Regions from separate parts of the Erwinia sp. PME.40.26/001 genome, predicted to be linked through region 3. Evidence: riboswitches for the same ligand, from Rfam matches in the RefSeq annotation. Region 3 holds a riboswitch; each other region holds the start of a gene.
What was found. A riboswitch is a leader RNA that binds a small molecule or an ion and turns the genes downstream of it on or off. The one in region 3 is predicted to bind thiamine pyrophosphate.

Region 1: linked by a shared signal. The riboswitch ahead of ACZ3HG_RS18775 (FAD-dependent oxidoreductase) and the one ahead of ACZ3HG_RS05260 (TenA family protein) in region 3 are both predicted to bind thiamine pyrophosphate.
Region 2: linked by a shared signal. The riboswitch ahead of thiM (hydroxyethylthiazole kinase) and the one ahead of ACZ3HG_RS05260 (TenA family protein) in region 3 are both predicted to bind thiamine pyrophosphate.

The regions. Positions count from the first base shown of each region.
Region 1 covers NZ_JBVHNP010000008.1:49,231-52,504, forward strand. Annotated here, with positions in the region: gene thiS (sulfur carrier protein ThiS) at 1-190, opposite strand, end outside; gene ACZ3HG_RS18775 (FAD-dependent oxidoreductase) at 187-1,119, opposite strand; TPP riboswitch at 1,274-1,395, opposite strand; gene ACZ3HG_RS18780 (choline transporter) at 1,724-3,274, shown strand, end outside.
Region 2 covers NZ_JBVHNP010000001.1:1,363,433-1,366,706, forward strand. Annotated here, with positions in the region: gene thiD (bifunctional hydroxymethylpyrimidine kinase/phosphomethylpyrimidine kinase) at 1-500, opposite strand, end outside; gene thiM (hydroxyethylthiazole kinase) at 500-1,288, opposite strand; TPP riboswitch at 1,324-1,420, opposite strand; gene ACZ3HG_RS06525 (AraC family transcriptional regulator) at 1,512-2,444, opposite strand; gene ACZ3HG_RS06530 (aldo/keto reductase family oxidoreductase) at 2,569-3,274, shown strand, end outside.
Region 3 covers NZ_JBVHNP010000001.1:1,069,954-1,073,227, forward strand. Annotated here, with positions in the region: gene ACZ3HG_RS05250 (carbohydrate porin) at 1-573, shown strand, start outside; gene ACZ3HG_RS05255 (LLM class flavin-dependent oxidoreductase) at 620-1,645, opposite strand; TPP riboswitch at 1,745-1,849, shown strand; gene ACZ3HG_RS05260 (TenA family protein) at 1,914-2,603, shown strand; gene ACZ3HG_RS05265 (ABC transporter ATP-binding protein) at 2,600-3,274, shown strand, end outside.

The sequences.
Region 1 (3,274 bases), on a different contig from region 3:
CCTGCATGGGTGACAGGACTTCGAGTTCACAGCCTGATGTGATCGGCTGCGTTTCATAGCGGGCGCGGGGCACGAACTGTCCATTTAACGCGCTGGCGACACAGCCTGCGTCAATCTGCTGTTCGCGCAGCAATTCCGCCAGGGTGCGGGCGGCAGTATCGACCGGCTGGCCGTTAAGCTGAATTTTCATATCAGGTTTTCCTGTATCAGTTGCTGCATCAGGTTTTCCGCCATCACTGGCGCGAGAAGAAAGCCGTGCCGGTACATGCCGTTAACGGACCAGACGCCGTTATGGCGATGAATGGCAGGGACATTATCAGCGTAGGCCGGACGCAGCCCGGTGCCGCTTTCCAGCACTCTGGCTTCGGCCAGTGCCGGGTGGATGGCGTAAGCGGCACTTAGCAGCTCCATCATGGCGCGGGCGCTGATCGGGCTGTCATCGTGGCTTTCCACCATGGTCGCCCCCAGCATAAAGCGCCCCCCCGTGCGCGGTACGAGGTAACAGGGAAAGCGGGGATGGAGTAAGCGGATGGGCCGGGAGAATTGCACCTCATCGCTGTGCAGGATCAGCATTTCGCCGCGAACGGCGCGCAGTCCCGGCTGTTCGTGGGCAGCGTGGATCCCCCGGCAGTCAATAACCGTGCCGCCGGGCTTGTCCTGATGGAAGTCAACGCCGTGTTGAAGCAGGCTGGCCCGCAGCTGCTGCAGCGCGCTGCGCGGGTCGAGATGGGCCTCGCCGGCAAAGAACAGCCCGCGGGCAAAGCGCCCTTCCAGGGCGGGTTCCAGCGTGACCGGTTCCACCCACTGATGGGCGTGCGTCATGCGCGAAAAACGGGTGAGTTCAGGCGCGTCGCGCGGGGGGGCGACTACCAGGGTGCCCTGATGCTCCACGCCTTTGACACGTGCAGACCACCACGGGGCAGACCGCTGGCCCAGCTCAACAACCTCCGCCGGGGCGCTTTCGCCTTCGCACCAGGGGGCCAGCATTCCGCCTGCCCAGTGGGATGCCGCATCATGCCGCGGTGAAGTGATCACCTCCACGGCCTGGCCGTGCTCTGCCAGCATCGTGGCGATGCACAGCCCGGCAACGCCGTCACCGATCACAGACCAGCGGCTCATGAGGTAAGGATCCTGACAGGGAGAAGGGGGGTTACCAATAGCGTCACGTTAGCCTCTCAAAACTAGATGAGACCCGTGATAAGGATAAGGAAAAAGGCTGAGGCGGAATAAACACAGGCCTTCGCGCGGGTACGCTGGGTGGCCGGCTGGCCCGTCATCAGGGTACGCGTCTTCCTACGCCAGTATCAACTGGGTCAGGTTCTAAGGGTCGCTACGCCGCGATAAATCGCTCATTAGCCTCTCAGTCTCTCTGGCGAGACTCCCCTGACAGGAAATAGTTTTATTTTACCGGGTGGGAATCGTCAAGCGATATGCGGTTTTAATGGGGAAAAAGACGGCAATTTGAGACGCTGAAATTTTTTTAATTGAATGCTCAATCAATAAAAACTATCATTCGTGCTTCTGTTTACACAAAATTTACTTTCCGGAGGCGATTTGAGTCAAGAGTTATAACGATTAATCAATAAATTACACTAATATTCATCCTGATGGTTCTCCCAGTGTAATTAGCGGATATACGGCGGATTTTACCCAGTATGCGCTAATGCGCGCTTCGCAGAGCGGACTTCAGGTTCTTTCCCTGATCATTTTTTGCGGAGACATTATGCCGACGACTGAAATACCAGGAAAGCCTCAAAAAGATCGTATCAACCCCGTGGTTTTCTACACCTCAGCAGTATTGATCCTGCTGTTCTCCATGACGACTATTCTGTTCACTGATTTTTCCGATCGCTGGATTAATCGTACCCTCGACTGGGTATCCAACACCTTCGGCTGGTATTACCTGCTGGCCGCCACGCTGTACATCGTGTTCGTTATCTTTATGGCCTGTTCCCGCTTTGGTTCCATTAAGCTCGGTCCTGAGCAGTCCAAGCCCGAGTTCAGCCTGATGAGCTGGGCAGCCATGCTGTTTGCCGCCGGTATCGGTATCGATCTGATGTTCTTCTCCGTCGCCGAGCCGGTCACGCAGTATATGATGCCGCCAGAGGGCCAGGGACAGACGATGGAAGCCGCGCGTCAGGCGATGGTCTGGACGCTGTTCCACTACGGTCTGACCGGCTGGTCCATGTATGCCCTGATGGGCATCGCCCTGGGTTACTTCAGCTATCGCTACGGCCTGCCTCTGACCATTCGTTCGGCCCTGTACCCTATTTTCGGTAAACGTATTAACGGGCCAATCGGTCATACCGTGGACATCGCCGCCGTGCTCGGGACGATTTTTGGTATTGCCACCACATTGGGCATCGGCGTTGTGCAGCTGAACTATGGCCTGAAGGTGCTGTTTGATGTGCCGGAAGGACTGACGGCGCAGGCCGGGCTGATCGTGCTGTCGGTCATCATGGCCACTATCTCGGTCACCTCTGGCGTGAATAAGGGCATTCGCTTCCTGTCAGAGCTCAACGTGCTGCTGGCCTTTGGTCTGATCCTGTTTGTGCTGTTCGTCGGTGATACCAGCTTCCTGCTGAATGCGCTGGTGCTCAACGTCGGGGATTACATCAACCGCTTTATGGGCATGACGCTGAACAGTTTCGCCTTCGATCGTCCAACGGAATGGATGAACAACTGGACGCTGTTCTTCTGGGCCTGGTGGGTCGCCTGGTCACCGTTTGTTGGCCTGTTCCTGGCGCGTATTTCCCGCGGCCGTACTATCCGCCAGTTTGTGGTAGGGACGCTGACCATTCCATTTATCTTTACCCTGCTGTGGCTGTCGATCTTTGGTAACAGCGCCCTATACGAGATTATTCACGGCAATATGGCCTTCGCTGAAGAGACCATGGCGCACCCGGAGCGCGGCTTCTACAGTCTGCTGGCGCAGTATCCTGGCTTTACTTTCAGCGCCTCGGTGGCCACCATCACCGGCCTGCTGTTCTATGTTACCTCCGCGGACTCCGGTTCACTGGTGCTGGGCAACTTTACCTCGCGTCTGGCGGACATCAACAATGATGCGCCAAACTGGCTGCGTATCTTCTGGTCGGTCACCATTGGCGTCCTGACGCTGGGAATGCTGATGGTTAACGGCGTGACGGCGCTGCAGAAGACCACGGTGATCATGGGGCTGCCGTTCAGCTTTGTGATTTTCTTTGTGATGGCCGGTCTGTATAAATCACTGCGGGTTGAAGATCACCGCCGGGCCAGTGCCACGGTGAACACGCCA
Region 2 (3,274 bases), 290 kb from region 3:
GCCAGCAGCGCCCGTCCCTGCTCGCGCATCTCCTCCTCATTGCGCGCCTGCGCGCATTCCAGCATTGCGGCGGCCTCCGGCAGGTTAGGCGTAATCAGCGAGACCTGCGGCAGTAGCCGATCCCGTAGCGTACTCACCGCCTCGGGCGACAGCAGCGGATCGCCGCTTTTGGCCAGCATCACCGTATCCAGCACCACCCAGGGAACGCGGGTCTGTTTCAACCGCCCGGACACCACCTCGACGATGGCGCTTTCTGACAGCATGCCAATTTTAATCGTGTCGATGCGCACGTCCGACAAAACGGAATCCAGCTGCGCGGCAACAAACGCCGGCTCAACGCGGCAGATCGACTGCACGCCGGTGGTGTTCTGCGCCACCAGCGCGGTGATCACGCTGGTGCCATACGCACCCAGCGCGGAGAATGCTTTCAGGTCAGCCTGGATCCCTGCCCCACCGCTGGGGTCAGTACCGGCAATTGTCAGCGCGTTAATCCTTTTCATCACTGCACCTCCGGGTTCAGCCGGTACAGGGCATCAAGAAAGGCCGGAATGAAACTGCCTGGCCCGTCCACCGCTGCGGCCGCACGCTCACCGGCCAGCGACACCACGCGGCAGGCGCTGGCCACATGTGTGAGGCGGTCGCCCGGCAGTGCGGCAAAGCCGGCCACGACCGCCGACAGCGCACAGCCGGTCCCTACCACCCGCGTCATCAGCGGGTCGCCGCCGCCCACGCTCAGGGTACGGAGGCCATCGGTAATAAAATCGGTTTCACCGGTGACGGCCACAATCGCGCCTGTCTCCTGCGCCAGCGAAACAGCCGCCTGCAGCGCCGCCGTGGAGGCATGCCGGCTGTCGACGCCCCGGCCGCTGACGCTCTGCCTGGCCAGCGCCATGATTTCGGAAGCGTTCCCCCGGACAGCGGCCGGTTTCAGTCCCAGCGTTTGCTGGCAGAAGGCCGTGCGGAAGTCCAGTGCGCCAACGGCTACCGGATCTAACGTCCAGGGACGCCCGGCCTGCCTGGCGGCATTAATGGCCGCCAGCATCGCTTCGCTGCGGCTGCGGGTCAGCGTACCGACATTCACCAGCAGGGCATCGGCAACAGGGCTGAACTGTGCCGCCTCCTGCGGATCGATCACCATTGCCGGGGAAGCCCCCAGCGCCAGCAGCACATTAGCCGTAAAGGCCTGTACCACATCATTGGTCATACAGTGGGTCAGAGGGGAATGCTGACGATACAGCCGCAGGGAATGCGCCATATCGGTGTGGCTGAGGTCTTGAGGTTGGATCATTCTTCGCTCCCAACCGGCGATCAAGAAGGCGATGCCGGTCGGGCATCTGACTTCCCTACGCTGGCATTATCCAGATCAGGTTATACGGGTATTTCTCAGCCTTCACAAAGAAGGGCACCCCGAGTCAGTGATGATTTTTTACAGTCGGTGCCAGCATAAGGAAGTGGCAGAGTATTGGCAAGCCCCGGGCCGTGCTGCCCTGCCGTCGGTCATCAGGGTATCTTCAGCGCGATCTGCCCCCCGGCGGGGAATGACGCCGCACATAGTCACGCGGCGAACAGCCCATCGTGCGTTTAAAGGCGGTACTGAAGGCGCTTTCAGACTCATAGCCCAGCGAGGGAGCAAGCGCAGAAATGGGCAGGTCGGTATTCAGCAGTTTGTCCCCGGCCAGCAGCATGCGCCAGCGGGTCAGGTAGTCCATCGTTGAGGACCCGACCTTTGTTTTAAACTTCAGCGCAAAGGCCGAGCGGGACATACCGGCACGCTGTGCCAGCGTTTGTAGCGTCCAGCGATAAGCCGGATCGGCGTGCATGGCCTGCAGCGCCGCACCCACCTGGTGATCGGCCAGGGCATACAGCCAGCCCACCGCGTGCCCTTTACCGCCCGACTCCATATGCTGCCGCAGCGCCTGTATCAGTATCATATGTGCCAGATGTTCAGCGATCAGGGCATGTCCCGGACGCTGTTCATCCAGCTCGGCCATCATCTGCGCAACCAGCCAGCGCAGGGTCGCCTGGTCATTTTCCGCCCGCAGATGGATCACCGCTGGCAGCATGGTCAGCAGAATCGTGGCGTGGGGGTCGTCCAGGAAGAAGCGGCTGCCGGTCATCAGGCAGTCTCCCCCGCCGTTGTGACGGATCACCCCGCCGGCGCGCGGGGCGGCAAACACCACCGCCCAGTCTGTCGCCGGGTGTGACAGGTCGCTGGCCATAACAAAGGGACGTCCGGTAGGAAGCAGGAAGCAGTCCCCCGCCGACAATCGTACCGGGTCGGGTCCCCCTTCGACAGACAGCCAGCAGCCGCCCGACACCATTGAATAACATTTGATGCCTGCGTTAGGCGGAAAACGCACCGCCCAGTCTCCGCCCACGTCGAGGACGCCGGAAACATACCGTTGTGGCTTGAGCAACGCGAGAATATCAGAAAGAGGATCCATGATTAATTTTGGACGATTAAAAAGATAATACGGACTTTATAGCATGGATAGGACGTGATGCGCGGGCTTAAGATTAAACCTCGCTGTTCCTTGTGTTATCCCACCTCTCCTTCAGGAAATGACTATGCACAACATCCGTACATCCGGCCTCTTCTCTCTGGGTTCGCGTCAGGTAAAACGACTGGGCTATGGCGCAATGCAGCTGGCAGGCCCCGGCGTTTTTGGCCCGCCCAACGATCCTGACCGCGCGCTGGCGGTTCTCAGGGCAGCAGTGGCGGCCGGCGTCAATCATATTGATACCAGTGATTTTTACGGCCCACATATCACCAACAAACTGATCCGCGAGGCACTCGCGCCCTATCCTGATGACCTCACGCTGGTGACCAAAATTGGGGCGCTGAGAGATAAAAAAGGCGGATGGATCCCGGCCATGTCCCCCGGGGAGCTGGTCAATGCCGTCCATGACAACCTGCGAAACCTGGGGCTGGCGCAGCTGGATGTGGTCAATCTCAGGATCATGTTTAATACCGCCCGCCCGCAGGAAGGTTCCATTGAAGAACCGCTGACGGCGCTGGCCGCCCTACAGCAACAGGGGCTGATCAAGCATATTGGTCTGAGCAACGTCACCCCGGCGCAAATTGCCGAAGGCCGCGCAATCTGCGAGATCGTCTGCGTTCAGAATCATTACAACCTGGCACACCGCACCGATGATGCGCTGATTGATGCGCTGGCCCGGGAAGGGATTGCCTATGTGCCTTTCTTCCCGCTTAACGGTTTTAATCCGCTTCAGTCTGCTACGCTGACCCGCGTTGCCGAACAGCTCAACGCCA
Region 3 (3,274 bases):
ACGATGGAAAACCAGAAAAATGTGATGTACGTGCGCCCGGTCGTGGCATGGCGATCCGATATCTGGTCCGTCGCCGCCGCCATGGAAAGCAATATCGTGAATAACGCCTATGGCTATACCGACCGTGACGGCCGCTGGCGCGATCAGTCGGAGCGCACCGGCTACGGGCTGACCATGACGTGGAATACGTTAAAGAACAACCCGCAGAATGGCACCGTGGTGAACGTGAATACGGCCTATATGGATGCCCGGGAGGAAACCGACTTTAGCGCCGGGATTAATGCTCTCTGGCATCGTGTCGAACTGGGCTATATCTACGCCCATAATAATATCACGGAATTCTCAGCGTCCGGTGTCAGTGAGGAGTGTACCGCTGACTGCGCTATCTTCCAGCCGGGGCGCTACGACATTCATACCCTGCATACCTCCTGGCAGCTTCCCGATATCCTCGATATGCCCAACTTCACGGTCTATCTTGGCGGTTACGCGTCATGGCTGAATGCCGCCGATGACGATCGGGGAAATCATCAGCCACGTTACGGCGCACGCGTGCGGGCGAAATACCTCTTTTAACGCTGACGTCACCGCCAGGCACGCCTGGCGGTTCCCCAGCCCCCGCTTAGTTACGCCATCCCAGCCCTGGCGCCACATGCTTAAGGATCGCTTCAATGGTGTGTGCGCAGTAATCCACCCCCAGCTGATTCGGCACGGTGAGCAGCAGCGTATCGGCTTCGGCAATCGCTTCGTCCTGCGCCAGCTGTTCAATCAGCCGGTCAGGTTCTGCGGCGTAGCTGCGGCCAAAAATCGCCCGGGTTTTCTCATCAAGATACCCCACCTTATCCCCTTCTTTACCGCTGTTGCCGAAGTACGCCCGATCCTTCTCGTTCACCAGCGCAAAAATACTGCGGCTGACCGAGACGCGCGGCGTACGCAGGTGTCCCGCGGCTTTCCACGCTTCACGATAGGCGCGGATTTGTGCCGCCTGCTGAATGTGGAAAGGTTCGCCGGTTTCATCATCCTTCAGCGTCGAGCTTTGCAGATTCATCCCCAGCCTGGCCGCCCACACCGCCGTGGCATTGGAGCCCGCCCCCCACCAGATGCGGTCGCGCAGCCCTTCAGAGAACGGCTCCACGCGCAGCATGCCCGGCGGGTTAGGAAACATCGGCTGCGGGTTCGGTTTGGCAAAGCCTTCGCCGCGCAGCACATCCAGCAGCACTTCGGTGTGATGACGCGCCATATCCGACTCGTTTTCCCCTTCCGCAGGCTGATAGCCAAAATAGCGCCAGCCGTCGATCACCTGTTCAGGGGAACCCCGGCTGATGCCCAGCTGCAGACGCCCCCCTGAAATCAGGTCAGCGGAACCGGCATCTTCCGCCATATACATCGGGTTCTCGTAACGCATATCGATCACCCCGGTGCCAATCTCAATGCGCCGGGTTTTCGCCCCGACGGCGGCCATCAGCGGGAAGGGTGAACTTAACTGACGGGCGAAGTGGTGGACGCGAAAATACGCGCCGTCTGCGCCGAGCTCTTCCGCCGCCACGGCCAGGTCGATAGACTGTAGCAGGGCGTCAGCGGCTGAACGGGTGCCGGACTGCGGGGACGGTGTCCAGTGACCGAATGACAGGAATCCAATACTTTTCATAGGGTTTCTCAACAGGATAAAACGAATCAATTCAGTATAAGTACGCGCTATCTCGCCAGCTGGCAAGGATTGCTATCCAAAATGAATTATCGTATAACAATTCACTCCGAGGGGTGTCCTGTATGGGCTGAGATGGCGTAATAAGCCGAACCCTTTGAACCTGATCTGGGTCATGCCAGCGAAGGGACGGGTAGGCATTATTCTCGCCTGATCACACCTCCGCGCACCTGGATCGCCACTTAAATGAGGGGATTCTGTGTCGAACACCATTGAGCCTGTCGATTTCAGCCACGGCCTGTACGGACGTTTACGCCAGCAGGCGGGCAACGACTGGCAGGACTATGTGGCGCATCCGTTTATTCAGCAGCTCTCAACGGGCACGCTGCCCGAAACCGCCTTTCGCCGCTATCTGACCCAGGATTACCTGTTTCTGATCCACTTTGCCCGTGCCTGGGCGCTGCTGGTCAGCAAGCTGCGCACGCTGCCGGAGATGCGTGCCGCTACCGCCTCGCTCAATGCCATTGTCAGCGAACTGCCGCTGCACGTCCGCTACTGCGAGAGCTGGGGGCTGAACGAGGCACAGATGGCCGCTGAACCGGAGGCGGCAGAAACCATGAACTACACCCGCTACGTGCTGGATATCGGTCACTCAGGGGATGCGCTGGATCTGCTGGCCGCCCTGCTCCCCTGTGTGGCAGGGTATGCCGAAATCGGCCTGGGCCTGCTGGCCTCCCCCCGCACGGTGCTGGCAGGCAGCCCTTACGCTTCCTGGATCCGCAACTATGCGGACCCGGACTACCTGACCGGGGTACGTGCCGCCCTTGCACTGCTGGAAACGGTCGGCCAGCAGCGGGGAGCCGGCAGCCGCTTCCCTGCCCTGTCCGAGATTTTTACCACCGCTACCCGCCTGGAGTCGGCTTTCTGGCAGATGGGACTCAACGCGGTACCGACCCCGTGACCGCCCATTCCGCTTCGCCACCGCCGGGCATCGCGGTTCGCCATCTGACGCTGCGCTTCGGCCCGCGCCCGCTCTTCAGCGATCTCAGCGTGGATATTCCCGCCGGGCGTTTTGTTGCGCTGCTGGGGGCCAGCGGCTGCGGCAAAACCAGCCTGCTGAAGATCATTGCCGGGCTGCTCCCGCCCGATGCCGGTTCGGTCTGCGGCAGCGACGGCCTGCCGCTGGCCGGGCGCATCGCCTGGATGGGTCAGAAAGATCTGCTTTATCCGTGGCTGTCGATCCGCGACAACGTCACCCTCGGCGCGCGGCTGCGCAGGGAGCCCGTTGACAGTGCCCGGGCTGACCACCTGCTGGCGCGCGTCGGGCTGCACGACTATGCCGGCCTTCATCCCGCCGCCCTCTCCGGCGGCATGCGCCAGCGTGCGGCCATCGCCCGCACCCTGTATGAGAACCGCCCCGTTGTGCTGATGGACGAACCCTTCTCTGCGCTCGACACGCTGACGCGGGCGAAGATCCAGACGCTGGCCGCTGAGGTGCTGGCGGACCGCACCGTACTGCTGATCACCCACGACCCGATGGAAGCCTGCCGTCTGAGCCACCATCTGCTGGTGCTCTCCGGGCACCCTGCGGGCATCGACGACAGTCACACCATTGGCGGCCTGCCGCCGCGT